DNA from 4 places in the Kurthia populi genome. Region 4 is predicted to be linked to each of the others. Evidence: riboswitches for the same ligand, from Rfam matches in the RefSeq annotation. Region 4 holds a riboswitch; each other region holds the start of a gene.
What was found. A riboswitch is a leader RNA that binds a small molecule or an ion and turns the genes downstream of it on or off. The one in region 4 is predicted to bind S-adenosylmethionine.
Positions count from the first base shown of each region.

Region 1: another riboswitch for S-adenosylmethionine. It lies ahead of ACFSY7_RS15085 (cyclase family protein); the one in region 4 lies ahead of ACFSY7_RS01285 (methionine ABC transporter ATP-binding protein).
Region 2: another riboswitch for S-adenosylmethionine. It lies ahead of ACFSY7_RS00395 (methionine ABC transporter ATP-binding protein); the one in region 4 lies ahead of ACFSY7_RS01285 (methionine ABC transporter ATP-binding protein).
Region 3: another riboswitch for S-adenosylmethionine. It lies ahead of ACFSY7_RS17765 (methionine biosynthesis PLP-dependent protein); the one in region 4 lies ahead of ACFSY7_RS01285 (methionine ABC transporter ATP-binding protein).

Region 1 is NZ_JBHUOR010000128.1:16,098-24,073, forward strand. Features, by position in the region: gene phaC (class III poly(R)-hydroxyalkanoic acid synthase subunit PhaC) at 7-1,113, opposite strand; gene ACFSY7_RS15065 (polyhydroxyalkanoate biosynthesis repressor PhaR) at 1,250-1,774, opposite strand; gene phaQ (poly-beta-hydroxybutyrate-responsive repressor) at 1,943-2,341, shown strand; gene ACFSY7_RS15075 (PhaP protein) at 2,404-2,916, shown strand; gene ACFSY7_RS15080 (dicarboxylate/amino acid:cation symporter) at 3,163-4,458, shown strand; gene ACFSY7_RS15085 (cyclase family protein) at 5,168-5,914, opposite strand; SAM riboswitch class I at 5,997-6,097, opposite strand; gene ACFSY7_RS15090 (NAD(P)H-dependent flavin oxidoreductase) at 6,152-7,117, opposite strand; gene ACFSY7_RS15095 (CHY zinc finger protein) at 7,114-7,431, opposite strand; gene ACFSY7_RS15100 (energy-coupling factor transporter transmembrane component T family protein) at 7,444-7,976, opposite strand, start outside.
Region 2 is NZ_JBHUOR010000002.1:77,577-85,552, forward strand. Features, by position in the region: gene ACFSY7_RS00385 (pyridoxal phosphate-dependent aminotransferase) at 1-747, opposite strand, end outside; gene ACFSY7_RS00390 (carbon-nitrogen family hydrolase) at 852-1,643, shown strand; SAM riboswitch class I at 1,726-1,826, shown strand; gene ACFSY7_RS00395 (methionine ABC transporter ATP-binding protein) at 1,913-2,914, shown strand; gene ACFSY7_RS00400 (methionine ABC transporter permease) at 2,916-3,605, shown strand; gene ACFSY7_RS00405 (MetQ/NlpA family ABC transporter substrate-binding protein) at 3,618-4,451, shown strand; gene ACFSY7_RS00410 (L-threonine 3-dehydrogenase) at 4,925-5,875, shown strand; gene ACFSY7_RS00415 (general stress protein) at 6,046-6,366, opposite strand; gene ACFSY7_RS00420 (long-chain fatty acid--CoA ligase) at 6,587-7,976, shown strand, end outside.
Region 3 is NZ_JBHUOR010000138.1:11,158-19,133, forward strand. Features, by position in the region: gene msrA (peptide-methionine (S)-S-oxide reductase MsrA) at 1-107, shown strand, start outside; gene msrB (peptide-methionine (R)-S-oxide reductase MsrB) at 97-522, shown strand; gene ACFSY7_RS17760 (PLP-dependent transferase) at 583-1,764, opposite strand; gene ACFSY7_RS17765 (methionine biosynthesis PLP-dependent protein) at 1,757-2,872, opposite strand; SAM riboswitch class I at 2,949-3,047, opposite strand; gene ACFSY7_RS17770 (SH3 domain-containing protein) at 3,231-4,220, opposite strand; gene ACFSY7_RS17775 (methyl-accepting chemotaxis protein) at 4,340-6,118, opposite strand; gene ACFSY7_RS17780 (YozE family protein) at 6,194-6,439, shown strand; gene deoD (purine-nucleoside phosphorylase) at 6,528-7,232, shown strand; gene ACFSY7_RS17790 (lmo1851 family serine protease) at 7,440-7,976, shown strand, end outside.
Region 4 is NZ_JBHUOR010000008.1:38,166-46,141, reverse strand. Features, by position in the region: gene ACFSY7_RS01310 (acyl-CoA dehydrogenase family protein) at 1-597, shown strand, start outside; gene ACFSY7_RS01305 (arsenate reductase family protein) at 788-1,144, shown strand; gene gcvH (glycine cleavage system protein GcvH) at 1,288-1,668, shown strand; gene ACFSY7_RS01295 (toprim domain-containing protein) at 1,780-2,124, shown strand; gene ACFSY7_RS01290 (thioredoxin family protein) at 2,138-2,452, shown strand; SAM riboswitch class I at 2,508-2,613, shown strand; gene ACFSY7_RS01285 (methionine ABC transporter ATP-binding protein) at 2,774-3,799, shown strand; gene ACFSY7_RS01280 (methionine ABC transporter permease) at 3,789-4,457, shown strand; gene ACFSY7_RS01275 (MetQ/NlpA family ABC transporter substrate-binding protein) at 4,511-5,347, shown strand; gene ACFSY7_RS01270 (glucose 1-dehydrogenase) at 5,499-6,260, opposite strand; gene ACFSY7_RS01265 (LysR family transcriptional regulator) at 6,427-7,329, opposite strand; gene gltB (glutamate synthase large subunit) at 7,437-7,976, shown strand, end outside.

The sequences.
Region 1 (7,976 bases), on a different contig from region 4:
TTTTGATTATTTCGAGTGATCTTTTAGCCATTTGCTAACGAAAGGATAAATCTCTTTTTGCGCATAGCGGCCTGTACATACCGACACGTGACCTGTTGGTACTTCGTGAAGTGTGTTTACTTTACTTGAAACTTGTTTGTTTAGCGCCTTAATTTGCTCTGGCTGTACGATATTATCGCGTGTTGCGCAGATGTTTAATAAGTTCGCCTTAATATTTGAAAGCTTCACTTCTTGACCGCGAACGGCTAGTTCACCTTTAACGAGTTTATTTTCTTGATAGAAGTCGCGAATCCACTGACGATAAGCTTCCCCTGGGAATGGTACGCCATCGTTTAACCATTTTTGCATAAGCTTCCACGTTAACACGGCATTGTCGTTTTCGATACGACTTGCAAGACCAACATATGTGCCAAGCGAGTTAGAGATTGGGCTTAATAAGCGATTTCCATAGTCAATCATTTCAAATGGAATATTCCCAAGTGTATCAACCATTTTATCTAATTGGAATGTGTCTTTGTTTAACCAGTTCGTATAAAGACCAGCGTCTTCAAAGTCTGTTGGTGACGTCATTAAAACAAGATTTTTAATCGGTAAAATGTCATTATAAAGCGATGTGAAAATCGTCGACATCGTACCACCCATGCAGTACCCATAAATTGTTAGTTCCTTTGCGCCTGAATCTTTTAATACTTTTTTCACTGCGCGTGGGATGTAGTCTACGATATAATCGTCAATTTTCATATGACGATCCTCGTGACCGGCTGTACCCCAATCAAGTAAGTACACATCATGGCCATCGTTTACTAAGTACTCAATTAAGCTATTTCCTGGGTATAAATCTAAAATATATGAGCGATTAATTAATGCGTAGATGAATAAAATCGGCACTTTATTCGTCTTTTTCGCATGTGGTGCATAATGGTATAATTTTGACTTGTTTTTTGTCCAAATAACTTCTTTCGGCGTTTGACCTACTTGCGGGTCTGATTCCGTTGTTACAACCTCTGTAAAACGTTTAATCTTCTCTAAATCCTGTGGCAACACGGCTTCTTCTGGTAATTTCATCGCTTCGATCCATTGTTCGAACGACGCTGTTGGTACTCCATTACTCACAACAAAACCTCCAATATCAAAATAAGTAGTATGTTTCAGTATCCTTTAGCGGAAAAGTAAAGGATATCCAAATGGCTTCATTTATTCTAGGAGTGGCTCTATGTTGATGAAAATGTAACACATTCGTTTAGGAATATTATTTTTTCGTCTGTGGCGTGTTTTTTGCAGCAGGTGTTGCCGCTGTTTTCATTTGTGCATTCGGTGCTGGTGTCAGAGGCTTTTGCGGCACCGCCTTTGGTGTCGTAGCAGCTGCTTTTGCCTCTACTTGCTTCGTTAATAACTCAATGACCGTATCTAATTTTTTATCTAGACGGTTCACCGTTGTTTTTAACTGCTTAATTTCTTTTGCGTGGCTATCATGTGCATCCTCTTGTACGTCTAATTGATCTTCTAAATCAATTAACTTCGACTCTACATTAATAACAAGTGAAGCAATGCTCGCAATTTCGTCGCGTGATGGGACGTTTACTTGTTTTAAATAAGATTCTGTCATGCCATTCACAAGCCCTTGATATTGTAAATATTGCTTTTGTACTTGCCCTAACCCTTCTGCGAATGCGGGTTGTTCAAGTGTTGATTGAATCGAGTCGCGGAATGCGCTCTCTGTACGGTCGTACATCTCTTTCCAGATACCGAACGCATCAAATGTTTGATTCGTCACGTAAATTCCTCCTCTATCAATAAAATCGTTTTACATTTTTCACTTTACCATAATCTTCAATTATTTCAATTAATTTTACTGTTTAGAAAAAGTTTTTTGAAATACTTGACACAAAATGCACATAGGTGTAAATTACACTTATAAGTAATTTGAAGATAGGTGATAGCAATGAATTCGAAAAAACCACAAATGGGCGCACCAAAAAACATTTTAGTGCCCATCATCTTGCTCCATTTGCGTGATATTAACGCTTATGGATATGAGCTAATGGAAAAGCTGACAACATTCGGTGTTGATTCTGTCGACCGAGGAAATTTTTATCGTATTTTACGACAACTTGAAAAAGATGAGCTTGTTACTTCCGAGTGGAATACGGAGGAAAATGGTCCAGCGAAGCGTATTTACGCCATTACTGAAGAAGGTCTGAGCTACTTAGACTTGTGGGCCGGTTCATTTGGCGAATACCAAAAACTCTTAACGAACTTCTTCAAATTGTACAATCCGTTCCTTTTCCCTAGCACGCCAGCTAGTAAAAAGACGGATGAAGCGGATGACATCAACGACTAGCAGCCAAGACTCCCCGCTCATGCTTTAAAAAAACATGACCACTATTAGGGAGGAAATTTAACATGGCAAACGAACTATTAACAAAAAGCGTAGATCTTATTTGGGACAACTGGTTAAACAGTGTAAAGGCAATCAATACGGTGCAAGAAGATGCAGAAAAACGCGCAGTAGAAGCATTCGCTGCACAAAAATCAGCATTCGATCAAGCACTTACTTCTTATAAGAATGTCGAAGAAAAATCAAACCAAGCGATTAAAGATTGGCAAAAACAAGTGACTTCTTCATTTGAAGCATTCACAACACCTGCACAGTCTGCACAATTGTCTACGTGGATCGACACGTTAAAAGAAGCAACAGAGCAAGCGCAAGAATTATCTTGGAAACCGAACCACGCTGTCGTGGATTACATCCGTAATGCGCAAACAGAATGGGAAAAAGCAATCAACACAACGCTTTCTGAGCAAAAATCAGAGCGCCAAAAAGCATTAGCAAACATTGAAGATTTAACAGCGAAACTAAAAGAAAATCACAAGTCTTTACTTGATTCAATTCCTGCCGTTCCAGTTGTAAAATAATGAATGTAAGAGTCTGTTATGGTACAGGCTCTTTTTATTTCCATCTATTATATAACCGCGATAAAGAGTAGATTCTATTCTTTATCGCGGTTTTTTGTCGTTTGAGAAGATATTTCATTGTCAGAAAAGTCAAAAGACCAAAAAGACCAAAAAAACCATTATGACCACAATATTCACAAGCACAGAAATTCGTACTACATTAGGTCTTGTAAGCGTTTTATTAACTACATACAAAGGGGTGTACGTATGAAAAGAGTCAACTTACGTAACTTAACGGTTCAAGTGGTGCTGGCCATTATCCTAGGGATTATCGTAGGGGCGATTTTTCCAAGTTTTGGCGCACAGCTAAAAATTTTAGCAGATATCTTTATTAAATTGATCAAAATGCTTATTGCACCAATTATCTTCCTAACAGTAGTGACGGGTATTGGTAGCATGGGTGATATGAAAAAAGTCGGCAGTATCGGCTTAAAGGCACTTATTTATTTCGAAGTGATGTCCACGATTTCACTTGCTATTGGCTTTATCGTAGTCCATATTATTAAACCAGGTGTTGGTGTTAATACAGATGCACTTAAATCAAGTGGTGCAGATATTAGTGAATATACAAAGGCTGCTGCAAATCAAGATCATGGTATTCAAGCATTCGTTATGAGTGTGTTACCAGAAAACTTCTTTGGAGCAATTGCGAACGGTGAGTTACTACCAGTGCTTGTCTGTGCGGTATTCTTCGGCCTTGCAGCCGCTTCTATCGGTGATCCAGTGAAACAAGTTATTACATTATGCGAGCAAGCCTCTCAAATTTTCTTCAAAATTGTTGGGATGGTAATGAAATTCTCACCACTTGCTGCATTTGGTGCAATGGCCTATACAATCGGCAACTTCGGTATGGGTTCATTATGGAACTTAGGAAAATTAATGCTTGGCGTATACATTACAATGGCATTATTCGTTATCGTCATTTTAGGTCTCGTATTACGATATGCCGCAAACGTCAATATTTTCAAATTCCTGAGCTATATTAAAAATGAATTATTAATTGTTTTAGGGACTTCTTCATCTGAATCTGCCCTACCACTCATTATGAAAAAATTAGAACGCTTCGGCTGTTCAAAACAAGTTGTCGGTCTTGTTGTACCAACAGGTTATTCGTTTAACTTAGATGGTACCGCCATTTATTTATCAATGGCCGCAATGTTTATCGCACAAGTATATGATGTGCATCTATCCATTTGGCAACAACTTTATTTACTACTGATTTTAATGGTGACTTCTAAAGGGGCTGCTGGTGTAACCGGCTCTGGCTTTATTACTCTTGCTGCAACACTTGCCGCATTCCCAATGATTCCAGTCGCAGGGATTGCCCTTTTAATTGGTGTTGACCGCTTCATGTCAGAAGCACGTGCCATTACAAATATTATCGGTAACTCGGTAGCAACCGTTGTTGTTGCGAAATGGGAAAACGAATACGATCCGAAACAGCATGATGTCCTCGTCGCTGAATTAAAAGAAGAAAAGCGCTTGCGTCACGAACATGCTTAAGTTATAAATGGGCTTGCAAACATTGCAGGACCATTTTTTTGTTCGCAAAAAATTGTCAGATGCCCAAGGAGCGGTTTTTGGCTACGACATATTTTTTAATAAGTGTCATTCATATGTGTATGCACCTATAAATGTAATAAGCATTTGATTGAATGACGAAAAAACATATAGAATTACTAAAGCTAAGTAGATAACTACTATTAGTTTGTACAAGTCATTTGTAAAAACAGGCATATTTAGCGCCTCTAGCGGGGGTGTTTTATGTATTTTAAGGCATAAAAGGGACGTTTCCACACATAGCAAGCTGCATAAATGAGCTACACAGTACAGATTGTCGTTTTTTGAATAAATAATGTGAGATGCTCGTTCGTGTAGTATTTCAAGCGCTCTAAAACGGTACTTTTTTATGCAAAATGAACCCTTAGAGACCCCTTTCTAGCGTAAAATGCGCTTTTTCGGGCGTTGAAAATAATAATAATTTTTGACGATGGCGTGGAATAACAGTTTTTGTTGACAGATTACGCGGTATCGTTAGTAAACGTTTTAAATTTTACCGGACCATTGTCCTGAATTGGCACATATTTTTAAGTATGTCGTAGCCAAAACCCGCTTCCTGAAGATTTCGTTCATTTCAAATGAAGCAAATAAAAAAGAGGATGGAAAAATCCATCCTCTTTTTAGTGACAAATGAGTCTTGCACGAATGAGTGCTACGGTAGTATCGCAAATGAGCGTACCGGAAATCCTGTTGCTTTATCAGGTTTTGCGACGATATTGAATATGACCGCGCCTTTAGCGGGTAATTGATCTAAATTCGTCAACAACTCAATCTGATAAGCATCTTGCTGTAACACATAAAGCTCTGCCTTGAGCGCTTTATTTTTATAAAATTCCTCACTTGAATCCGTATCAAAGGTTTCATGACCGACTGCGCGAATGTGGCGCTCTTCAAATAAGAAACGGAGTGCTTCAACAGACCAGCCTGGCGTATGAGCCACATCGTCTGCATCCTTATTATTAAATGTGTCGCTATCATCAATGCGCTTTGACCAGTCGGTACGTAGTGCGACAAATGAGCCGCTATCGATTTCCCCGTACTGTTCCTCAAATGACAGGATTTCTCGTACGGTAATCGTAAAATCAGGATTTTTTGCGACGTCTGTTGAAACGTCGATGACAACGAGCGGTAATACAAGCTCTTTTAACGTAATATCATTTAAATAGCGGCCGCCTTCAACAAAATGAACTGGCGCATCAATATGCGTGCCATATTGTCCTGCAAAGGTAAATTGTTGTGCGAAAAAGCCTGCTGAATAATCGAATAACGTTTTCTTCTCAAGCGGCGAGAAGGCATTAAAGCGGGGGGTATCGGCACTAAAACTATGCGTTAAATCCACCCATGTACGCTCCTTTAAAAGTGATAGTGCCTGTTGAATCGATTGCTGTGTGGTTGTCATACCTCATCTCCCTTTCGATTTAAGTAACAAAAAAACCTCTTCTCGATAAGAAGAGGTTGGTGTCAAATGGGATGCCGTTCTCTTCTCATCTTTTAGCAAATGATGCTACAGGAATTAGCACAGTACAAAATGTCTGTTGCTGCGTCTTCAATGGGCCAGTCCCTCCAACGCTCTTGATAAGAAAGTGATTTAGTTGTTGATACTTATATTAAAGTAATCCGCTAGGAATTGCAAGTATTATTTTGAAATTTCTGAAAAACGCGTTACTACTGCTTTATATTCCGCTTCGATGCGCGCAAATAATTCCGCCACAGTAGGCACATCATCGATCAAGCCAATGACCTGTCCAGCAAAGGCCATACCATTCTCCTCACCATCATGGATTAACCGGCGATTCGCTTGCCCGCTAATATGTTCCTTTAATGCCTCATAGGTCGGTGTCTGTTGCTCAATGGCTAAAATTTCATCCGCAAAAGCATTATGAATAACACGTGCAGGACCACCAATCGAACGTTTAACGACGACAGTATTTTGCTCTGTGCTATCGAGTAAAAGTTGCTTGTAATAGTCCGAAGCATCGACACATTCCTTTGTAGCAATAAAACGCGTACCCATTTCAATACCCTCCGCACCGAGCGCAAGTCCTGCCGCAAGACCACGACCATCCGCTAAACCACCTGAAGCAATAACAGGAATCGAAACCGAATCAACGACGCGTGGTGTAAGGACCGTTGTGCCTAAGTCATCACGTCCTAAATGGCCGCCGCCTTCTTGACCTACGACGATGACGGCATCGGCGCCAAGCTCCTCTGCCTTTTGTGCTTGGCGCACACCCGCCACAAGTACGAGCTTTTTAATACCCGTTCCTTCTAGCATCGCTAAAACCGTAGCGGGATTTCCACCTGTAATGGATACAACCGGCACTTTCTCGTCAATCGCTACTTGTATAAACGCCTCATAACCTGTTCCGTGCATCCCCATCGCAAAATTGACACCAAAAGGCTTATCCGTCAGTGAACGCGTACGCTTAATTTCACGTCGCAGTGCTTCCGGATCAGGTAAACTTAACGCCGTAACCTGACCTAATCCGCCCGCATTTGAAACCGCAGCCGCTAAATCAGCATAGGCCAGATAGGCTAGGCCGCCTTGAATAATCGGTAATTGAATTCCAAAAAGCTCTGTAATCCGTGTGTTCATCGTCATTCCTCCATTTCAAAATACAAGTGGTAATGCCCCTCACAACGAGGGTTCCATGCAGCGTGACAATGTGGACATGTATCATGTGCTAAATAGGTCGCAATCGACAATTCTTCATGACAACGCCCACAAAGAATTGCCTTTTCATCCCACTCCATTTTTGTCCATCGTGTAATCGGGTGATCTGCTTCCTCCTCATGACATTGATAGCATGGATAATATGTATGACAACATTTCATTTTGATAGCGATAATATCCTTTGCTGTATGATAGTGGACGCAGCGTGTTTGCTCATCTACAAGTTGACCACGAAGATTCATAATTGTCACTCCTTATAATAATAATACAATGATTGATACAAATATTGGAAATAAAATGCAGTAACCATCCTTTTTTTGAAAAGCAAGAAGATGAAAATGTGTTCGATTAAACCCCTGTCGAAATCCGCGTGCTTCAATCGCAATGCTTAACCGTTCTGCTCGTGTAATGAGTGCTAAGAGTAGCGGAATCACTTGTTGCACTGGGCTATACAACCGTTGTCTAAACCGTTTTATTGTGATGCCTCTCGCCTGTTGACTTAGACGAATCCGTTCCCATTCTTCGATAATTAATGGGAAAAAGCGTAATGCCAGAACAATCATTAATGCCCATTGGCCAACAGGAATACGCCATTTTTCAAGAGGGCGCAACATTGTTTCAAGTCCAAGTGCAAGCTCAAGTGGTTTGGTAGTCGCTGTTAATAAAACACCACTTAAAATCATCATTAAAAGCTTAAGGACATAATGTAGGCCCATTAAAAATCCTGCTAAATAGGTTATACCTGAAAACATACTATGATAAAGCAACGTCAGCAATAAAATTAGAA
Region 2 (7,976 bases), on a different contig from region 4:
AAAGCCAACGCGCCAGCCGGCCATATTATACGTTTTTGATAGCGTATAAAATTCAACACCGATCTCTTTAGCGCCCGCGGTTTGCAGGAAGCTTGGTGGACGAATGCCATCATAGCCAAGTGAACCATAGGCGAAATCATGCATCACTGCAATATCATGCTCCTTGGCTAATGCGACGGTTTCAGCGAAAAATTCGGGTGTTGCAACAGCGCCTGTAGGATTGTTTGGATAGTTGATATACAAAAGCTTTGCAGCCTGTTTTTGTGCCGGAGTTAATGCATTGTAGTCCGGTAAAAACTGATTGTCAGCCGTTAGTGGCATCGTTTCAAATTGGATATTGGCTAGTGCTACACCGGATAAATAATCAGGGTACCCTGGATCAGGTAATAGCATCGTATCACCGTCATCTAGCATAACCATTGGCAATTCCACTAAGCCTGCTTTGGCACCGAATAAAATGGCGACTTCCGTATTAGGGTCAATATCGACATCGTATTCACGTTTATAAAATGTGGCGATTGCCTCTTTAAACTCTACTGTACCACGAAATGGTGAATATTTGTGCATGCTAGGGTCAGCGGTTGCTTGTTGCATCGCCTCAATAATATGTGTTGGTGTTGGACGGTCTGGGTTCCCTTGTCCTAAGTTAATGACATCGCGTCCTTCTGCCACTGCTTCTGCCACATTTTTTGATAGCTTCGCGAAAAATTGCTCAGGAAGTTGTTGCATCTTTTTTGATAATTTCATGTAGGTGCCTCCAAAAATAATCTATTGTATAATAGAAAGAAATATTCTGAAAATTATTCTCATAGTAGACCTTTTTCAGAAAAATGTCTATAGGTGGTGTCGTGATGAAATTAGGCTGTATTCAATTTAAAGTCGCAACAGGCGATGTAGAAAAAAACTATGCACGCGTAAATGAATTAGTACGCGAAGCACACGCAAAAGGTGCAGAGCTCGTTGTTTTACCAGAGATGTGGAATTCAAGCTATGCACTGAAAAAATTAGACGAGCTAGCAGATCCAAATGGTGAGCGCGCAAAGAAATTTTTAAGTGAGCTTGCGAAGGAGTTAGGCATTCATATCGTTGGTGGCTCTGTTTCGACGAAAAAAGGCGACAAATTTTATAATACGATGCTTGTGTTTAATAAAGACGGTGAGCAGGTTGGTGAATACGACAAAGCACATTTATTCCGCTTGATGGATGAGCATTTATATTTAGCAGCGGGCTCAGGACAAAATAATTTCAAATTAGGTGACTTAGATGCGGCGGGTGTCATTTGCTATGATATTCGTTTTCCAGAATGGCTACGCCTCCATGCGCTAAACGGTGCGAAGGTCATTTTCGTTTCGGCACAGTGGCCAACACCTCGCATTGATCATTGGAAAACATTATTACAAGCGCGTGCGATTGAAAATCAATGCTTTATCGTTGCGGTAAATCGTACAAGTCATAAGCCGGAAAACTTTAACGGCAACTCAATGGTGATTGAACCATGGGGGGAAGTGTTATGGACGGGTGATGCAGAGGAAGAGCTAGCGATTGTCGATGTTGATTTTGATAAGGTCGACGAGGTACGTAAAAAAATTCCCGTGTATGATGACCGTCGCCCAGAGCTATATCAAGATATTTTGAAAAATTAATTTTTTTCTGAAAATATATTGACAATGGACGTAAAAAGAAATACTATTGATGACATAATCATAAAAACAACTAAATAACTAGGATTTATCAAGAGCGACGGAGGGATAGGCCCGATGATGTCCAGCAACCCCCATTATGGGAAGGTGCTAATTCCTACAGAATGTATTTCTGAAAGATAAATAACGTTTATAATAGAAAGCGTCTTTCAGAGGAAAGGCGCTTTTTTGTTTTCTGAAAAAGTAATTTTACAAGAATAAGAGGTATGCGCATGATTGAAATAAACAATGTCTCAAAAGTATATCGAGCAAAGAAAAAAGAAGTTATCGGTGTAGATAATGTCAATCTTACAATTAATGACGGCGAAATATTCGGAATAGTCGGATATTCTGGTGCCGGGAAGAGTTCATTATTACGTTGCATCAATTTATTGGAGCAGCCAACAGATGGTGAGATTTTAGTTGATGGCCAAAATTTAATGACACTATCAGGTAAAGAACTACGGCAGGCACGCCTAAAAATCGGTATGATTTTTCAGCATTTCCACTTGATTGACCAAAAGACAGTCGGTGAAAATATTGAGTTTTCATTAAAGGCTGCGAATGTCGCAAAAGACAAACGCGAAGCGCGCATTAAGGAACTACTCACAATGGTTGGGCTGTCTGATAAGAAGGACGTTTTTCCCGGTCAGCTATCAGGTGGTCAAAAGCAACGTGTAGGTATCGCAAGAGCGTTAGCGAACGAACCAACGATTTTATTATGTGATGAAGCCACATCCGCACTCGACCCGACGACAACGACAGCCATTTTAAAATTATTGAAAAAAATTAATCGTGAGCTTGGTATCACCATTGTCTTAATTACGCATGAGATGGAAGTAGTCAAAGAGATTTGTGACCGCATGGCAATTATGCAAAACGGACGTGTTGTCGAGCATGGCAGTGTGTACGATATTTTTGCCAATCCAACAAATCCATTAACGCAGGAATTTATCGGCAGTGTTGTGTCCTTTGATATTCCATCAGAAATTATGCATACATTTAATGGCACTATCGTCAAAGTATTATTTAAGGGCGATACCGCAGGGCAAGGAATTATTTCCGATATGCTACAGCAATTTGAAGTACGAGGAAATTTCCTTCACGGTACGATTGAGTACATACAAGAGCGTCCACTCGGCATCTTCATCATGGAATTAATCGGTGACGGACAAGATATTAACCGCGCCATCACGTATATGGAATCTCGCGGTGTAACAGTGGAGGTGCAGTAATATGTTTGATTTCGCTCATTTTACATCGATGCTCCCAGACATTTGGACATCCTTTGGCCAAACGCTATTAATGGTCGGCATTTCATTAGTAGTCGTACTCGTTATTGGGTTGCCACTTGGCTTATTATTATTCATCACAAGTCATGGGTTTTTCGCCGTACGTAACTCCGGCAAAAAGGTAAATCGCATCGTCAATAATGTGTTAAGTTTTGTAATTAACTTTGTGCGCTCGATTCCATACATTATTTTATTAGTCGCACTTATTCCGTTAACTAAAGTGCTTATTGGTGACACAACAGGTCCACTCGCTGTGAGTGTTTCGTTATCTGTTGCGGCCATTCCATTTTTCGCACGACTTGTCGAAACATCATTAAAAGAAATTAGTAAGGGGGTTATCGAAGCGGCAATCGCAGCAGGTGCCTCTCCTTGGTTAATCATCAAGGAAGTATTATTACCAGAAGCAAAATCAGGGATTATTCAAGGCATTACGATGACAATCATTAGCTTGATTGCGTACTCTGCGATGGCAGGTACAATCGGCGGCGGTGGTGTCGGAGACTTAGCGATTCGCTTCGGTTACTATCGCTATGACGATACGATTATGATTGCGACGATTGTTATTTTAGTTATTCTCGTTCAGGCTGTACAAATCTTGGGCGATACGATAGCAAAAAAAGTGAATAGAAAATAGGGGGATTTGAATATGAAAAAGTGGTTAGTAGCAGTTTTGTTAGTTATTGTGACCGCAGCACTTGCGGCGTGTGGTAGCGGTGACGCGAAAGATACAGACAAGGAAACAACATCAAAAGAAATTACAATCGGTGCAACAGCCGGTCCATATAGCGATATGCTGAAAAAGGCCATTGTTCCAGGTCTTGAGGAGAAAGGCTACAAAGTAACATTAAAAGAATTCAGTGATTATATCCAACCAAACAATGCATTAGATAACGGCGATATTGATGCCAACCTATTCCAGCACTCTGTATACTTAGAAAACTTCAATAAAGAAAATGATACAAAATTAAAAGCATTAATTATCGTGCCAACAGCTCCAATGGGCTTCTTTTCTGAAAAATATAAAACGATTGATGAATTACCAGAAGGCGCTAAAATCTCAATTGCAAATGACCCATCAAACTTAGCACGTACGCTGAAATCATTAAAAGAACAAGGCTTAATCGAAATTAGCGACGATGTAGATCCATTAGTCGCGTCAACAAAAGATATTACGAAAAATCCGAAAAACTTTGAGTTTAAAGAAATCGAAGCGGCTGGCTTACCACGCGCAATCGAAACATCTGATTTAGCGGGTGTCCCAGGAAACTTCGCATTAGCAGCCAACTTAAACTTAGAAGATGCGGTATTTTTAGAAGATATGCCAGATCAATTCCGTAATGTTGTCGCAGTACGCGAGGCAGACGAGAATTCACAGTTATCAAAAGATATTAAAGCCGTAGTTGAATCAGCAGATTTCGAAAAAACAATCGATACAGAATTTAAAGGCTTTGGTAAACCAGACTGGATGAAAAAGAAATAACATGTAGTACAAGCATGGCTGGGACAAAACATGTCATTTTCTTTTTTAGCGTTCGCAACGAAAAACCGGAACTGCGCTGTAGCGCGGTTCCGGTTTTTCTTATGCTCATATGAACGGTTGTTTTTATACGTATGTCCCAGCCTCGTTTTTTTGTAAAAAATGAAAATATGTCTAAAGTGTGACGTTGGATACCTGCCAAAGGAAAGCGTTTTCTTAATGTATGCTATGCTATTTACCTACCTTTAAAACTAAATTATTTTACGTCTAAATGCTTATGTCTTTTAAAATATGTGTTTTTTGAGAATACAAATATTGTTTTCTTAAAGAATACATTATATAATATAAAAAACAAAAAACATTGATAAAACAGCGTTTGTAAAGATATTTTTGTACATCTAGAAAATACATTTGTTTTTATTTTATATATGTGTTTTCTGAAAATACATTTGTAAGCTGTAAGAGGAGGAAAAGAAATGAAGAAAATCATGATAACAGGTGCTTGTGGTCAAATCGGTTCAGAGCTAGTAGAGAAGTTGCGTGTGGAGTATGGGACAGAAAATGTTCTTGCGACAGATATTCGCAAACCGGTAAGCTCTTCGGGGCCATTTGAAGTGCTTGATGTCATGGATGCTGAACGCATGTATGACATCGCAAACGCTTTTGGCGCAGATACATTAATGCATATGGCTGCTCTTCTTTCTGCCACTGCTGAAAAAGATCCAGTATTTGCCTGGAACTTAAATATGGGTGGCTTAATGAACGCTCTTGAAACGGCTCGTAAATTAAACCTACAATTCTTCACACCAAGCTCAATCGGCGCATTTGGTCCATCAACACCAAAGGACAATACACCGCAAGATACGCTACAACGTCCAACGACGATGTATGGCGTCAATAAAGTAGCGGGTGAATTACTATGTGATTACTATTACACGCATTTCGGCGTGGATACGCGCGGTGTCCGTTTCCCAGGCTTAATTTCAAATGTGACGCCTCCGGGTGGTGGTACGACAGATTATGCAGTCGACATTTATTATCAAGCTGTAGAGAAAGGTCACTATACATCTTATATTGCGGAAGGTACGTATATGGATATGATGTATATGCCAGATGCACTGCAAGCGATTGTTGATTTAATGGAAGCAGATAGTAACACACTCGTTCACCGTAATGCATTCAATATTACAGCGATGAGCTTTACACCAGAGCAAATCGCCGCATCAATTCAAAAAGTAATGCCAAACTTCACGATGGACTACGATGTCGACCCAGCGCGTCAGGCAATTGCAGATAGTTGGCCAAATTCTTTAGATGATAGTGCTGCAAAAGCGGAATGGGGCTTTAAAGCAGCCTATGATTTAGATAAAATGACAGTCGATATGCTTGAAAAATTACGCCGTAAATTATATCGCACAGCTTCATAACGATAAATTGAAAAAGAGGCTGGGACAAAACACGTCATTTTCCTTTTTTAGTGTTCGCAACGAAAAACCGGAACCGCGCTACAGCGCGATTCCGGTTTTTCTTATGCTCATTATGAACGGTTGTTTTTATGCGTATGTCAAAGCCTCTTTTGATTGCTTAAAAGTACTGTTTATTTTGTCGCCACAACGACTAATTTCCCCGCATCCAAATGTACATCGAGTGCGTTTGCCTGCTCATCGGTAACGCCAAGTGACATGAGCTGTGTTCGTAGTTCAGATTCTCGGGACGTAAATAAATTTTTAACACTGTTCATAACACCTTGTTCGGCTACGCCAACCTGTGAAATATGTAATGCTTTGGCGATATCATCAGCGCGATCCTCATACCGTGAAAAAACATAAATTTGGTCTCGTTCAAAGCCTTCTTTCAATAATAAATCAACTTGATTCTTTAAACGTACAGCATTTTCAACAACAAAATAATTCATCATAAAAACCTCTCCTTTGTCTTGCTATAGTTTTTTGTTCCCGTTTTATAACGTAAGATAAACGGCTCAAAAGAAAAAACGTAAATTTTCTCTATAAGTTAATTAAAATTCTATAAAAATAAAATATTTTCTAAAAATTCTGGATTTTTAACGAATAATTTTATACACTATTTTATACAGGATTTGGTAATCTTGACAACAATGCTTAGGGGGATGGTTAACGATGATGGATACACAACTAGTATTAAATGGTTTTGTAAAACGGGTCGAGACGTACTTTCCGCATAAAGAAATCGTATCACGTACATCAGCGGACAAGATTCACCGCTTAACGTATAAAGATTTCGCGACTCGTACACGTAAGTTGGCGTCAGCATTAGAAAAAATAGGGATGACAAAAGGGATGAAGGTAGGGAGCTTTGCGTGGAATCAGCATCGCCACTTAGAAGCTTATTTTGCAGTGCCATGTACAGGTGCAGTGCTACATATGATTAATATTCGGCTGGCAGATGAACACTTAGAATACATTATTAATCATGCACAGGACGAAATTTTATTAGTCGATATTGATTTATTTGAAACGATTGAGCGTATTCTACCGAAACTAACAACGGTTAAACAGATTGTCGTGATGAGTGACTCAGATGATTTACCAGAAAGCCAGTTTAGTGCGCTTTATTCATATGAAAAGTTACTAGCTGAGGCACCGGATGATTATCAATTCCCGACAGACTTAGATGAAAATTTACCAGCCGCAATGTGTTATACAAGTGCCACAACAGGCTTCCCTAAGGGCGTCGTGTATACACACCGAGGGCTTGTGCTACACGCCATTAATTTAGGGTTAGTCGATTCATTTGGCTTATCTGAGCGTTCAGTGGCACTACCGGTCGTGCCGATGTTCCATGTAAATGCATGGGGGATTCCGTTTGCATCGGTGAACTTTGGTGCAAAGCTGGTGTTACCAGGGCCCAACTTTACGTCGCACACATTGATTGACTTAATTGAAGAAGAACGTGTGACATTCACTGCAGGTGTTCCGACAATTTGGATGGGTGTGCTACAGGAACTTGAAAAAACACCGCGAGATATGTCATCACTTGAAATGGTCGCAGCAGGGGGCTCTGCATCACCGCCCGCACTGATTCAAAAATTCACGCATAAATTTGGCATTCCATATAAAACGGTGTACGGTATGACAGAAACGTCACCGATTGTATCTGTGGCGGCTTTAACATCTGAAATGGATGATTGGAGCGAAGAAGAAAAAATCGCCGCCTTATCTACACAGGGCCTAACAGTGCCTTTAATTGAAACGGAAATCATTAACGAGGACGGCGAAGTGCCAGCGGATGGCCAAACGATGGGTGAGCTGCGTATTCGTGGCCCGTGGATTTCAAGTGAATATTATAACGATGAGCGCACGATTGATGCGTATCGCGATGGCTGGTTATATACAGGTGATATTGCGGTGCGTACGCCACAGGGGAATATTAAAATTACCGACCGTACGAAGGACTTAATTAAATCGGGTGGTGAATGGATTTCATCAGTGGACCTTGAAAATGCGCTAATGGCACATGATGCGGTATTTGAAGCAGCAGTCATTGCAA
Region 3 (7,976 bases), on a different contig from region 4:
ATCAACAGTATTATAAAAAAAATCCGATGCATTACGAGCGTTATTCACATGGCTCAGGACGTGTCGCATTTCAACAACAACATTGGGGGAATATTTATGAAAAATAAAGAACAACGTTTAAAAGAGCTGACAGATATGCAATATCATGTAACACAAGAAGAAGGTACAGAGCCACCGTACAGCAATGAATTTGATGAGCATTTTGAGGAAGGTTTGTATGTTGATATTGTATCAGGAGAACCTTTATTTACATCAAAAGAGAAATTCAACTCGGGTTGTGGTTGGCCGGCATTTACAAAACCAATCAATGCATTAACTGAAAATACAGATACACGCTTTGGTATGCTGCGCACGGAAGTACGTAGTAAAGAAGCCGATTCACATTTAGGACATGTGTTTCCGGATGGTCCTGTAGAATCAGGCGGCTTACGTTATTGTATTAATTCAGCAGCACTACGTTTTGTGCCGAAAGCAGAATTAGAACAACAAGGATATGGCGAATATTTGTCTCATTTTGAATAACTATTGTCTCTATAAAAAAACAGGAATCGCTTTGGCGGTTCCTGTTTTTTGTATGAATTTTTATTTTACGGCTGTTGCTTCTACCGCTTTTGCAAATGCTTGTTCAAAGTCTTGGATTAAATCATCCACATTTTCTAAGCCGACAGAGAGGCGTAATAAGCCTTCTGTAATACCACGCTTATCGCGCTCTTCTTTTGGTATTGCTGCATGACTCATTGTGACAGGATAAGAAAGAATGGATTCTACGCCACCTAAACTTACAGCGAAAATAGGGATTTGTACATTTTCAACAAATACTTTTGTAAATTCTTTTGAGGGTAATTCAAAAGAAAGAACTGCACCTGCACTTGTGGCTTGCTTGAAGTGTGTAGTATGCCCTGGATGTGACGTAAGACCAGGGTAGTGAACCGCTGTAACATAGTCACTTTCCTCAAGGAAATGCGCAATTTTCTCAGCAGAGGCGCTTTCTAGCGTTAGGCGAGCATTCAATGTCTTGATGCCTTGAATAAGCGAAAAGGAATCCTGTGCACCTAAAATGGCACCCATTGAATTTTGCATGAAATAAATATCATTGCCGATTTCTTCATCTTTTGTCACAGCAAGACCTGCGATGATATCACTATGTCCACCAAGGAATTTTGTGGCGCTATGAAGAACAACATCTGCACCTAAATCAAGCGGCTTTTGATAAAGTGGGGTCATAAATGTATTATCAACAAATGTTTTTAACTGATATTTTTTAGCAAGGGCGATAACCCCTGATAAATCTGTAATGCCTAATAAAGGATTAGCAGGTGTTTCTGCGTATAATACTTTTGTGTTGTCCTGAATGGCTGCTTCCACTTCAGTTAAGTTAGAGAAGTCTGCAAATGTGTGTGTAATATTGTATTTTGGTAATACTTTCGTGACGAAGCGATATGTTCCACCATATACCTCTGAAGTAATGACAATATGATCGCCTGCATTTAGTGTTAACAGGGCAGAAGCGATTGCGGCGATGCCTGATGAAAACGCGAAGCCGCGTGTACCATGTTCTAATTCAGCAATTGTATTTTCAAGTGCTTGACGAGTAGGGTTGCCTGAACGGCTATAGTCAAATGGCCCAAAGCTATCAAAGTGCTCTTGGTCGAATGTAGAAGATACATAAATCGGTATGTTGACTGCACCTGTCTTAGTCTCGTAATCACCACGTGTAGAAGCGGTAATTAAAGTTGTTTCAAAGTTTTCATTATGATTAGTCATGTGTTGTCACTCCTTCTAATGTTGCGAAAACGCGTTGTAGGTCTGCTGTTAAATCGTCGACATCTTCTAAGCCAACAGAGAAGCGTAAGAGTGAAGCATCTACACCTCGCGCATTACGCTCTTCTTCAGGGATATCTGCGTGTGTTTGTGTTGTTGGGTAGGTGATAAAACTTTCAACGCCGCCAAGGCTCTCAGCGAACGCAATGAGGTCAATTCCTTCTAAAAATGTTGGTACCCACTCAGCTTTTTGTAGGCGGAATGAAATCATGCCACCAAGACCAGCATAAAGGACATCTTTCACTTCTGGCTGTGCAGTTAAAAATTCTACGAGTGCAGTGGCATTTTTCGTATGCTGTTTCATACGTAAATGAAGTGTTTTTAAACCGCGAATTAATAACCAACAGTCAAAGGCACCAAGTGTTGCGCCACTTGCATTATGTTGTAAAAATAGTTGTTCACTTAATTCTTCACCTTTTGCAACAACAAGGCCCGCTAGAACATCATTGTGTCCGCCAATATACTTCGTGGCACTATGTAAAACGATGTCAGCACCAAGCTCGATAGGACGTTGATAGTAGGGTGTTAAAAATGTATTATCGACAATCAACAACAGATTATGTTCATGTGCAAGCACTGCATAATCTTCAATTGAAATTTCTTGCATTAATGGGTTTGTAGGTGTTTCAATAAAAATTGCTTTTGTTTTATCATTGATTAGTGCTGCGACTTCATTGATATCTTTGAATGGATTAAAATGCGCTTTTATATCGTATTGTTGTTCATATTGCTTAGCTAAACGATATGTACCTCCATATAAGTCATCGGGATAGATTATTTCATCTCCCGCTTTAAATAAAGAGAAGACAAGTCCTACAGCAGCCATACCGCTACTACAGGCAAATCCAGCTGTCCCACCTTCTAAATCAGCAATGCCACTTTCTAAAACATCGCGTGTAGGGTTTTTCGTACGTGTATAGTCATAACCTGTTGATTGACCAAGGCCTGGGTGACGATAGGCCGTTGATAAATAAATGGGTGTATTAATTGCACCGGTGCGTTCATCTGAATTATTACCAAGCTGTGCTAATTTTGTTTCGATTGTTGTCATATGTCATCATCCTTTATGAATAAAATAAAAACACCCCGATCTACACAGTAGAAAGGGGCACTTGAAAATACGTCCTTTCTTATCTGTAAGACTATGTCTTCGCGGATGTAGCACCTTCCAATGGGGGTTGCTGAGATGTCAATGGGCCACGTCCCTCAATCTCTCTCGATAAGAAAATCTATTAAGTTAATAAGATATAATCAATTAATGGAATTCTAACACTAATTGACAATTGTGACAATATAAAATCTGAAAAATTACAAAAATCAGAAAAAGAAAACGATTATATGATTATTAGTTTAAAAATTACATAAAAAAAGAACCGCAAAAGCGATTCTTTTAAATAGCGTAGCGCAGATTACTTAACGCTTTTTAATTGGAATACTGTTTTTGTGCCTTTTGTGATTTTCACAACGCCTGTTGTTGGCGCAATATAATACGTTTCATTGCCAACTTTAACTGTAATTGTGTTAGTGAATTTACCAGCTTTTGTTGTCACTGTTTTGTTCACGCCTGTTACTTTATAAGTCATTGAGCCGTTCTTATACGTGTCACCAACTGCGAAAGGATAGTTTAATAATTTCACTGCTTTTTCGCCAGCTTTTTTATAGTAAAGACCTTTATTAGCTACTTCTTTTAAATAAACTGTTGATGTTTTGTTTGTTTTGCTATCGTGCATTGTCCATACCGTATAGCCTGAAGATGTTTTTTTACCTTTGCTAGAAAGGGTTACATTAGAGCCATTATGAGCGTATTTATACGTTTTAGCTGTTTGTAAGTTGTAGCCTTTTTTCGTTGTGTTTGCAGGTGTTGATGGCTTTGTTGTCGTAGCAGGTTTTTTTGCACCAATATAATCTTTATACACATAAGCTGTGCTGTTATTATATTTGATTTTTACCCAACCATCTTTTGTTGTACCATAAGCAGTTACTTTTGTTCCAGGTGTTAATTTACCAAGAATTTTCGATGACACATTGCCTTTTTGGCGAACGTTTGCACCAGGTTGTTGAATATATTTCGTTGATGATTTTGTTGTCGTAGCTGGTGTTTTATCATCTGTAGTTGTTGATACTTTAACGTATTCTTTATAAATATATGCTTTTTTATCATTAAATTTGATTTGAACCCAACCATTTTTGTCAGTTGAATAAACGATTACTTTGTCACCTTTTTTAAGTGCGCCAAGTGAATCGCTTTTTAAATCAGCAGCTTCACGAACAGTGACAGGATTTAAAACTGTACCCGTCATTGTTGTTGCAGTAGTCGTTGCAGCAAAAGATGGTGTTGCAACTGTTAATGTAGAAGCAGTTAGTACTCCTAAAGATAATACGTATTTTGTTAATTTCATGTTAAATCATCTCCTGTTAGGCAATAATACCACTAAAATATGCGAAAGTGTATACTTTCCTATCATTAGTGGAGCAATCTTGTAACAGGACGAGATTCGAAAGAGAAGGTTTCAAAAAACTAAGAAATTTTAAATGCTGCAATTTTTTTTTGAAGTGCATTAGATTGCGTAGATAAATTTTCAACAGCATCATAAATTGCATCTACAGAGCGGGCGCCTTCTTCAGCAGATTGTGCATTCTCCTCAGCTTGCATCGCATTTTCCTCAGCGATTATATTTACCTCAATAAACGCTTGGGTTACATGTTCACTATGATTTTCAAATGTTTCAATTTTTTGAGCCATATCATCAATAATCATAAGTGTTTCATTTGTTTGTGCCACGATAATATCAAGAGAGGACGTCGTTGTATTTGTTAAATTAACACCTTGAATGACTTTCGTAACACCGGTTTCATTTTGTTCAATAATGGTATGGATCTCGCGCTGAATAGCATGAATCATCGTAGCAACTTCATTTGCTGCTTGCTGTGAAGATTCAGCGAGATTTCGCACTTCATCTGCTACTACTGAAAAGCCTTTGCCAGCTTCGCCTGCACGTGCTGCTTCAATTGAAGCATTAAGCGCTAATAAATTCGTTTGATCTGCGATTTCTGTAATTGTTTGAATAATCGATGTGATTTGTGAAGAACGGTCCCCAAGCTTTTGAACGGTGCCAGTTGTGTTCGCGATTGTTTCTTCAATTTCCATCATCATATTTGCCGCATTTTGTACAGAAGCGTAGCCTTCATTGGCGGCTTGAATCATCGCATCTGCAGAAATCTTCATATCATTCGTATCATTCGATAAATGTGTTGCGGCGCTATGGAGCATTTCCATTTTTTGCGCAGCAGCATTCATATTTATAATGGTATTTTCACTACTTTCTGAAATGACGTTTGAAGATTGTGCGATAGATTGAATAATGTCAGCGCTTTGAGCAGCGGATGTTTTTAATTGTGCACCATTTGCTGCGACATCATGTGCCAGTGTATCAATATTTCCAACAAGGTCTGCGATGGACTCAATTAATGAATTAGTGCTCTGACCAATCTGCGCAAATTCATCTCGTGTAGAAATGTGGATACGCTGTGTCAAATCACCACCATTATTTGCCATGTCATCAATTGCTGCTTGAATACGAGCGGTATTTCGCTTAATCGAACGGAATAATAAAAAGCCAGTAATTGATAAGACAATGATTGCGAGTAGCGTTAAGATAAAGAAAATTAATTCTGACAACGTTGTGGAGTTTTCGAGTGTGACTAATTTTTTTGAGCTTTTTTCATTTAATGCATTTTTCATATAATTGATTTGTGTATTAACATTTGTCATCGCTTTTTGTCCAGCACCACGCGATACATATTCCTTAGCAGCTGAAAGGCCTTCTGTTTCACGTATAGCCATTGCGCTGTTTGCAGTGTTCGTATATGTTGTGTAATATGCTAAAATCGTTTCGAGATGTTTTAATTCATTGTTAGAACGGCTAAACTTTTCCTGTAGCTTTTCGACTTGTGTGGTAAACGAGGCGGCTTGCTCATCGTATAATGCACGTTCATTAGTATTGCCAGTAATGATATATGTTTTTTCGAGTGCAGTAATTGCCGCTAATTTGCCAGACAGGCTATTAACCTCGAGCTGTGTTTTTAATGTGTCGCCATTAAATAGTTTTAATTCATCCTTAAGTTTTTCTAAATTATTGTAACTCAATACAAGCATCGCAACGAGTAATAAAGATAAAGCTGCGAATGTCATCACAATTCTCCAGCGAAGAAGAAATAAAGGCCACATTTTTTTAAAAGTAGTATTAAATAGTCCTTTTTTAACCGATGATTTATTTTCTTTTGTGTCTATTATCATAATCGTACCCCCTTGTTAGCTAGGTACAATTATATAGTACAGTCGAATTAGTGTAAAATCTGTATTTTCAAATAAATGAAGAAAGAAGGAGAAATCATGCAACCAAGTTTTTATTTATATGTGTTAACTTTTCGTGGCGCGAGCGATGAATACGGCGTTTTTGCAGAAGCTGCATTTAACGATCATGCTTTTCCAAAACAAGAAATGGACTTTGAAAAAATTTCTTTGTATATTGAAGAATTAGCCGACGATGACTTAAATGCAGCGACATTTGATCACTTATGGGCAATGTATGAAGAGAAATATATAGTGGAATACTGATTATTGTTTGTCAGAGGTCAGACTTTTTAGTACAATCAAAATAGTTATGAAAAGGCTTTCGATAATTAAATGAAATGAGGGAATTTATATGAGTATTCATATTAACGCAAAAGACGGCGAAATCGCTGATATTGTTCTATTACCAGGAGATCCTTTACGCGCTAAATTTATCGCAGAAACATTTTTAGAAAATCCTGTTCAATACAATGACGTTCGAAATATGTTTGGTTACACAGGTACATATAAAGGCCACCGAGTGTCGGTACAAGGCACAGGTATGGGTGTACCATCTATTAGTATTTATGCAACTGAATTACTAAAAGATTATGGTTGTAAAAAATTAATTCGTGTTGGGACAGCAGGTGCTTTAAAACGTGACGTAAAAGTACGTGACGTAGTATTAGCGCAAGGTGCAACAACAGACTCAAAAATGAATGAAATCCAGTTTGGTGGATTAGATTACGCACCAATTGCTGATTTTGATTTATTATTAAAAGCATATAATGCAGGTAAAGAAGCAGGCTTAAACCTACGTGTTGGTAACGTTTATACAGCAGATTTATTCTATGGTGAGAAAAATCCTAATGAATTATTAGCTGATTATGGCGTATTAGCAGTAGAAATGGAAACAGCTGCTCTTTATACATTAGCAGCGAAATATGATGCACAAGCATTATCTGTATTAACTATTTCAGATCATTTAATTACTGGTGAAGCGACTTCTTCAGAAGAACGCCAATCAACGTTTAAAGAAATGATGGTTGTTGCACTAGAAGCAGCAATCGCTGAATAATAAAGTAAATCATTTTTATAAAAGGTCAGCAACGTCTATTAGGCGGCGCTGACCTTTTGCTATCTAAAAAGCATAAAATAAAAAGAGAACGGATCTTGAATAGAAAGAGTATAAACTTTTCATATAACTTTTCTTTTCGGATACGTCGAATACTGCTAAAATAGACGTAGTGTGCAAACGTTTGAATAGTGAAAGTGGTGAAAGAAATTGGACGAAAAAAAATCGCAAAACGAAGAACAGCATGAAAACGAAGTAAAACCTGCAAAAAAATATGTTCGCATGAAGCCATTTACACTTATTATGCTAATTATTGTACTGATTATTAGTACATCAGGAATTACAATTTTGGCGTTAACTTTTGGTGAAGGAAAAATGGTTGAGGTGCGAACAAATTCAAGTACACATCCACAATTTCAAAAAGTATTAGATGTGTATGATGAACTCGATAAAAAATACTTTAAAGAAGTAGATGAAGAAAAATTGGCTGAGGGTGCAATGGAAGGTATGATTAACGCATTAGGCGATCCATATTCTACTTATATGCCTAAAGAAGAAGCAAAGCAATTTAGTGAACAAATTTCTTCTAGTTTTGAAGGGATTGGTGCAGAGATTCAAGAAAAGGACGGTCAAATTGTTGTCGTGTCACCAATCAAAAACTCTCCAGCTGAAAAAGCGGGCATTAAACCCAATGATATTATTAAAACAGTAGATGGAAAATCCATTGTTGGAAAAACAGCGGATCAA
Region 4 (7,976 bases):
GATTCTCGTATCAACCGTATTTTCGAAGGAACAAACGAAATCAACCGTTTAATCGTTCCAGGTACATTTATGAAGAAAGCGATGAAGGGCGAATTACCGCTTCTTGAGCAAGCGCAAGCACTGCAGCAAGAAATCTTAGGTATGGTACCAGAAGAAATCGCAGACGAACCATTAGCACAAGAAAAATATTTAGTGAAAATGGCGAAAAAAGTGGCGTTACTTGCGGCAGGGACAGCAGCGCTTAAATATGGTAACAAGCTAGAAGATGAGCAAGAAATTCTTGTGAATATCGCCAATATCGCGAACCAATTATTCGCGATGGAATCAGCGGTATTACGTACGCAAAAAGCGATTGACCGCGATGGTGCAGACAAAGCGGCTCAAAAGCTATTGTATACAGAAATCTTCAGCCAAGATGCCTTTGAAACAATCTTAGCAGAAGCGCGTGATACGCTAGTGAACTCATCATCAGGTGACAACCAACGTATGATGCTATCAGCACTTCGTAAATTTGGTCGTTATGCACCGAAGAAAACGATTCGCTTAAAACGCCAAGCGGCAGAAGCATTAATTGCAGCTGAAAAATTCATCGTGTAAGTGACTCGGGTATGGAAGTAAGAGGCCTTACCCGAAAGACAACTACACAATACTCCCATATTACTGTAGGCCATGTAAATAATGAGAAGGGTAGATGCAGTGGGTGCGTCTATCCTTTTTCTTTTCGTATTTGCAAAGGCTTTCAAATGTCTATACAATAGAGGAAACGAGAAGGGGGTACGCATACAAAATGGCGATTCAGTTTTACCATTATCCAAAATGTACGACATGTAAAAAGGCGTCAAAATGGTTGAAAGATGAAGGCATCGACTTTACGGCATATGACATTACGACAGACACACCGACGAAGGATGAGTTACGCAAGTTTTATGAACTAAGTGGGCTTCCATTGAAGAAATTTTTCAATACATCTGGCATGAAATATCGTGAGTTAGGATTGAAAGATAAGCTTGCAGATATGTCAGAAGACGAACAATTAGCACTTTTAGCGTCAGATGGTATGTTAATCAAGCGTCCTCTCACTACGGACGGTAAAAAAGTAACTTTAGGCTTTAAAGAGCAGGAATTTGTCGAAGCGTACAAATAGTGTCCATTATGGACGACCAAAAATCGCTTGAAATGCTGTTGTAACAAGATGTATGACCTTTAGAAAGTTCGGAATTACCCTTGTCAACACGCGGAAAACGTGACACAATAAAGATGAAATTACATAAACGGAGGGAATAAACAATGAGCGTTCCAACAAATTTACGTTACACAGAAGATCACGAATGGGTTAAATTAGAAGATGGTAAAGCAGTAATCGGTATTACTGAATTTGCACAATCAGAACTTGGCGATATCGTATTCGTTGAACTACCAGCAGTAGGCGACGAAATCGGTGCTGGCGAATCATTCGGTAGTGTAGAATCTGTAAAAACAGTTTCTGAATTATACTTACCAATCGCTGGTAAAATTCTAGAAGTAAACGAAAACTTAGAAGATTCTCCAGAGCTAGTAAACGAATCGCCATACGAGCAAGCTTGGATGGTCGTTGTTGAACCTGCAAATGAAGCAGACGTTGAAAGTTTATTAACTGCAGAACAATATCAAGAAGCAATCGCTGAATAATATTAGCATCACAAAGAGCTACCTCAACTGGGGTAGTTCTTTTTTGTGTAGAGTGCATGCGCTGTGGTATAACTAAAGTAGAAGACGGGGAAGCTTGTGGAGGTGGCAGAAATGGTGACAGACAAGGTGTTAATCGTTGAAGGAAAGCAAGATAAGCTACGCATTTTGCCCATACTAAATGAAGTGGTCGAAATTATTTGTACGAATGGTACGATAAGTGAGGACCGACTAGAGGAGCTACTTGCACCGTATGAGGACAGTGACTTATATGTGTTTTTTGATGCGGATGAGTCCGGTGAGAAAGCGCGAAAGCTCGTGCAGCATTATTTTCCTCATGCCGAGCATTTATACACGCGACGAACGTATAAGCAAGTCGAGCATACACCGCAAAATTATTTAGCTTTCGTGCTAGCAGCAGCTGATTTTCAAGTGAATCCCGCCTATTTAATACGATAAGGAATGACATGTAATGAAAGAATGGTCTCGCGAAGAATGGGAGCAAGAACGTACAAAACATGACGTCACGGCTTTTTATTTATATACGCCAATGTGCGGCACATGTGCAGTAGCGTCTAAAATGATGGACGTCACAGAGCAGGTATTGCCACAAATCCCAATGGGGAAGGCAAATCTAAATTATATGGAACAAATTGCATACGATTATGAGATTGAAAGTGTGCCATGTCTACTAATTTCAGAGAATGGGCAAGTGCGCGATAAAGTATACGCATTTCAATCCGTACCAAATTTGTATGAAAAAATTTTAAATAAGTCATTGACGTAAAAATATCAGAGTGTTAAAGTAGAAACCAACAATAAAATAAAAACTTATGTCGTTACTCTTATTTAGAGAGGTGGAGGGAAGTGCCCTATGAAGCCCGGCAACCGTCGCAGTATGTGATATGGTGCCAATTCACGCAAAGTCATTACTTTGGGAGATGAGAGAACGGTTTGACACGATACGTTAAACCCTTCTGTTGCTCTAAAAAACAGAAGGGTTTTATTTTTTTTAGCAGTTTAAATTGGACGACGACAAAGCATAGTATAATTGTTGGAATTTGAATAATCAGAGAGTTCAAAAGTTTTAGAACAAGGTGGAATGACAGTGATTCAGTTAGATAATGTTTCAAAACAATACAAAACAGCGAATGGTTCTCTAACGGCTGTCGATAATGTGAGTTTAACAATTCAGGATCGAGAAATCTTCGGCATTATCGGATACAGTGGCGCCGGAAAAAGTACGATGATTCGTTTACTTAACGGCTTAGAAAAGCCGACATCAGGCGACGTGCTTGTCAATGATGTCAATATTTCAAAGGCACGCGGCAATGCACTACGCAATGCGCGTCATCATATCAGCATGGTATTCCAACATTTCAATTTATTATGGTCACGTACGGTAGCGGAGAACATCGCATTTCCACTTGAGATTGCGGGAGTGAAAAAGGATGCGCGTGAAAAGCGTGTGAAAGAATTGATTGCACTTGTTGGGCTAGAGGGACGTGATGATGCGTATCCATCGCAGTTATCAGGCGGTCAAAAGCAGCGTGTCGGCATCGCCCGCGCGCTTGCTAATAATCCAACTGTGCTGCTTTGTGATGAAGCAACCTCTGCACTTGACCCGGAAACAACGGATGCGATTTTAGACTTACTTGTGAGCATCAATGAAAAATTAGGCTTAACAATCGTGCTGATTACGCATGAGATGCACGTTATCCGTAAGATTTGTCATCGTGTGGCGGTCATGGAGAAAGGGAAGGTCGTTGAGCAAGGGAATGTTCTTGAAGTATTCCAAAACCCACAAGCACCGATTACAAAACGTTTCGTGACGCAAGCAACGTCAACGGGTCAAAAAGAATCGGTTGCACAAATGCTAGAGGATTACCGCGAAGGACAGTTAATTAAATTATTCTTTGTAGGCGATCAAACAGAGCAACCTGTCATTACAGAAATTATTCGCAAGTTTGCGGTAGACGTCAATATCGTACACGGTAATATCTCACCGACGAAGAGTGGCCCGTACGGCACGTTAATCGTCCAGTTGACTGGTTCAGATGCTGATGTCGCAGCTGCGATTCAATATTTAGAAAATAAGGGTATCAAATCGGAGGTGATTAGTGATGTTGACTAATTTATTTCCGAACGTCGATTGGGAAAAAATGTGGATAGCTACAGAAGAAACACTTTACATGACCGCTATTTCAACAATCTTAACGTTTATTATTGGTTTAGTATTAGGGATTGTATTATTCCTAACAAGTCCACATCAGTTATGGGCAAACAAGTTAGCAAACTGGCTAACAGGTGCGGTTGTGAACATTTTCCGTTCGATCCCGTTCATCATTTTAATTATTTTATTAATTCCATTTACAAAATTCCTACTAGGCACAATGCTTGGTGCGAATGCAGCGTTACCAGCACTGATTATTGGTGCAGCCCCATTCTATGCGCGTATGGTTTTAATTGGCTTACGTGAAATTGATAAAGGTGTGATTGAAGCAGCGCGCTCAATGGGTGCGAAAACATGGACAATTATTACAAAGGTATTAATTCCAGAGGCGTTACCAGCATTAATTTCAGGTATTACGGTAACGGCGGTAGCACTTGTCGGGTACACAGCAATGGCGGGTGTTATCGGCGCGGGTGGCTTAGGGAATCTAGCCTTCATGGATGGCTTCCAGCGTAGCCGTACGGATGTGACATTAGTGGCGACGGTGCTTATTTTGGTCATCGTCTTCATCATCCAATTTATCGGCGACTTGATTACAGCAAAAATTGATAAACGATAACGCATTTGCGTCATCTATAAATAAATATAAGAGGGAAAAGGGGATTTACGAGTATGAAAACATCTAAAAAATTAGTAGCAAGTTTATTAACAGCATCATTAGCACTTGGTTTAGCAGCATGTGGTTCAGACGATTCAAAAGGCGATGATAAAGAAACGAAATTAGTTGTTGGTGCATCTAACGTACCACACGCTGAAATTTTAGAAGAAGCGAAACCACTTCTTGAAAAAGAAGGCGTTGATTTAGAAATTAAAACATATCAAGACTATGTACTACCGAATAAAAACTTAGCTGACGAAGAAATTGATGCGAACTACTTCCAACATCAACCTTACCTAGATCAGCAATTAAAAGACAATCCTAAATATGATATCGTGAGTGCAGGTGGTATTCACGTTGAACCAATGGCTGTTTACTCTAAGAAATACAAATCATTAGATGAATTACCTGATGGCGCAACAATTATCATCTCGAACTCAGTAGCAGAGCAAGGGCGTATTTTATCATTACTTGAAGCGAATGGCTTAATTACGCTAAAAGAGGGTGTAGATAAAACAGCTGCTGAAATTAAAGATATCGACAAAAATCCGAAAAACGTAAAAATCGAAGCGAAGGTTTCTCCGGAAATGTTAGTACAAACGTATAATAACGACGAAGGTGATGCGATTGTTATCAATGCCAACTATGCACTTGATGCCGATTTAAACCCAACAAAAGATTCAATTGCGATTGAAGATTCTAACTCTGATTACGTAAACGTAATTGCAGTAAATGCAAAAGACAAAGACAATGAATCAATCAAAAAATTAGTTGATGTATTGCATTCTAAAGAAATTCAAGACTTCATTTTAGAAGAATGGGACGGCTCGGTTGTTCCTGTAGATAAATAGAACATAAAAAAGAGACGGGGACATATGTGTAAAAACAATTGCTCCTAGGAACATAAGAAAAACCGGAATCGCGCTGTGTGCGGTTCCGGTTTTTCGTTGTGAATGCTAAAAAAGCAACATGACGTGTTTTGCTCTAGCCTCTTTTTTATGCCTAATAAGCGCTCCAGCCAGCGTCTGCTGCTAGTGCAACACCATTTACTAAATCAGATTCATCCGATGCTAAGAACAGCGCAATATTTGCGACATCGTCTACTGTACCGGCACGTGGCATTAAGTTTGTTCCACGAATCGCTACTTCCATGCCAAATTTATCGATATGGTCCATGTTTGCCGCAAAACCTGTTTGGATTTGTCCAGGTGCAATCGCATTACAACGGATGCCTTGAGGGCCGTACTGCGACGCTACGTTCTTTGTCATGCCGACAATCGCATGTTTGGCCGCTGTATAGCCTAAGCCGCCACGGCCGCCAAATAAGCCTGAAATCGATGCCATATTAACGATTGTTCCTTTACCGCGCTCTATGAAGTGAGGTAATACTTTACGAATACCACGCATCACGCCCGTTACATTAATATCAAAAACGCGTTGCCAAACCTCATCTGTCACATTACCAGCAGCCTGCATATTATCGCTCACACCGGCATTGTTTACAAGAATATCAAGTTGACCGAAGTGGCCGATTGCATCGTCAATCATGCGCTGTACATCTTCCTCGACTGCAACATTCACCTTCACGCCAAAGGCTTCGTGACCTGCTGCTTGTAGTTCCTTAACGGTATCTGTTAACGCGGCTTCGTTAAAATCTGCAATGACGATTTTTGCGCCTTCCTCTGCAAAACGTTTCGCGATTTCTTTGCCGATGCCGGCACCACTACCTGTAATTAATGCCACTTTATTGTCCAAACGATTCATGTATAAAACCCCTTTCAAAGTGCTTTCGCAAGTAGTATAACGCAAAATATTTTAAAGTTAAAATAAAAAGCATTCTGTGTTTCTTCTATTATATTGTAATTATTGGAAACGCTTTCTTTTCTGTGTATAAAAAATCCTTCTGAGCAGTTGTTCAGAAGGATGTTGATTAACGGAATTGTGTAAGACGTGAGAAGAAGTTGCCGACGAAGTCTAAGAAGATTTCCTCGGACGGGGCCAGTTCACGCGTACTCGGGAAAATGACACCGACATTACGTGTAAATGGTGGCTCGATAAGTGATAGACGCACCGTACGTCGTGGTGTCGCATCATAGAATGCAGATTCAGGTAGTAGCGTAATACCTATACCAGCGGCCACAAGACCTTTTAAGGCATCCATGTCCTCTCCCTCGGATGAAATATTTGGTGTGAAGCCAACTGATTTACAGGCGTCAACGACCACTTTATTTAAAATATAATCCTCAGGGAACAGCACGAAGTTCTCATTGCGTAGATCACCAAGCTGAATTTCCTGGCGCTCCGCAAGTGGGTGATTTTCAGGGACAAGTGCAGAAATATTTTCGGTAAATAAAATTCTTGTATTAATTAATTCATCTTTTTGCGGTACGGGACCAAGAAAGGCGAGATTGAGCTCGCGATTTTTCACGGCATTAATTAAAAAGCGGTAAGACCCTTGTCGTAGATGGAATGATACATTTGGATGCTCTTTTTTAAATGCCGAGATGACGGTAGGTAGCAAGAAGCTTGCAAGGCTCGTCGGGAAGCCGATTTTAATCGTTCCTTTCTCAGGGTCTAAATATTCATCCACTTGTTTTTTGGCGAAATCGATCGCTTTTAACGCCACAATGGCATGTTCTAAAAATACATGTCCAATGGGTGTTAATTTGACGTTACGGCCGATGCGTTCAAACAATTCAGCACCTAATTCAGACTCCAAATTGGCAATTTGTCTGCTGACGGCAGATTGTGCAACATGTAAATTTTCAGCAGCTTCTGAAATATGTTCGCGTTCAGCAACTGCCACGAAATAGCGTAGTTGTCGTAATTCCAAGGCATGTCAACTCCAATTTATCTATTTTTTAGATTGATTCTATATAAAGTATATATTGTTTGCATTGATTTGTGAATTTAAAATAGATTCACGAGGGAGGGATTTTTATGACGTTTCAAAATATTCAGAAAGAACAAGGGCTATATCATCCAAGTTTCGAACATGATGCATGCGGGATTGGATTTTATGCGAGCTTAAAAAATGAACCAACACATGACATCGTCGTGCAAGGTTTAGAAATGCTTTGCCGCCTAGACCACCGAGCAGGACGTGGTAGTGACGGTAAAACAGGGGACGGAGCTGGGCTAATGGTTCAGATTCCAGATACATTTTTCCGTCAGGTCACAGAATGGGCATTACCACCGAAAGGCGAATACGGTGTAGGTCAGTTCTTCTTTACAGCAGATGACGCTGAGCGACGACAAATTGAAGAAAAATTTAATGCCATCATCACCGAGGAAGGCCAAGAACTTATCGGGTGGCGTACTGCTCCGACAAACGCTGCATCTTTAAGTGATACGGCGAAGAATTCAGCACCCGTTGTCCGCCAGCTATTTATCGCAAGTGCTTCGTCAGAAAATTCCCTAGCATTTGAACGAAAACTGTACGTAATTCGCAAGCGTGTTGAAAAATGGGTGAAGGAGCAA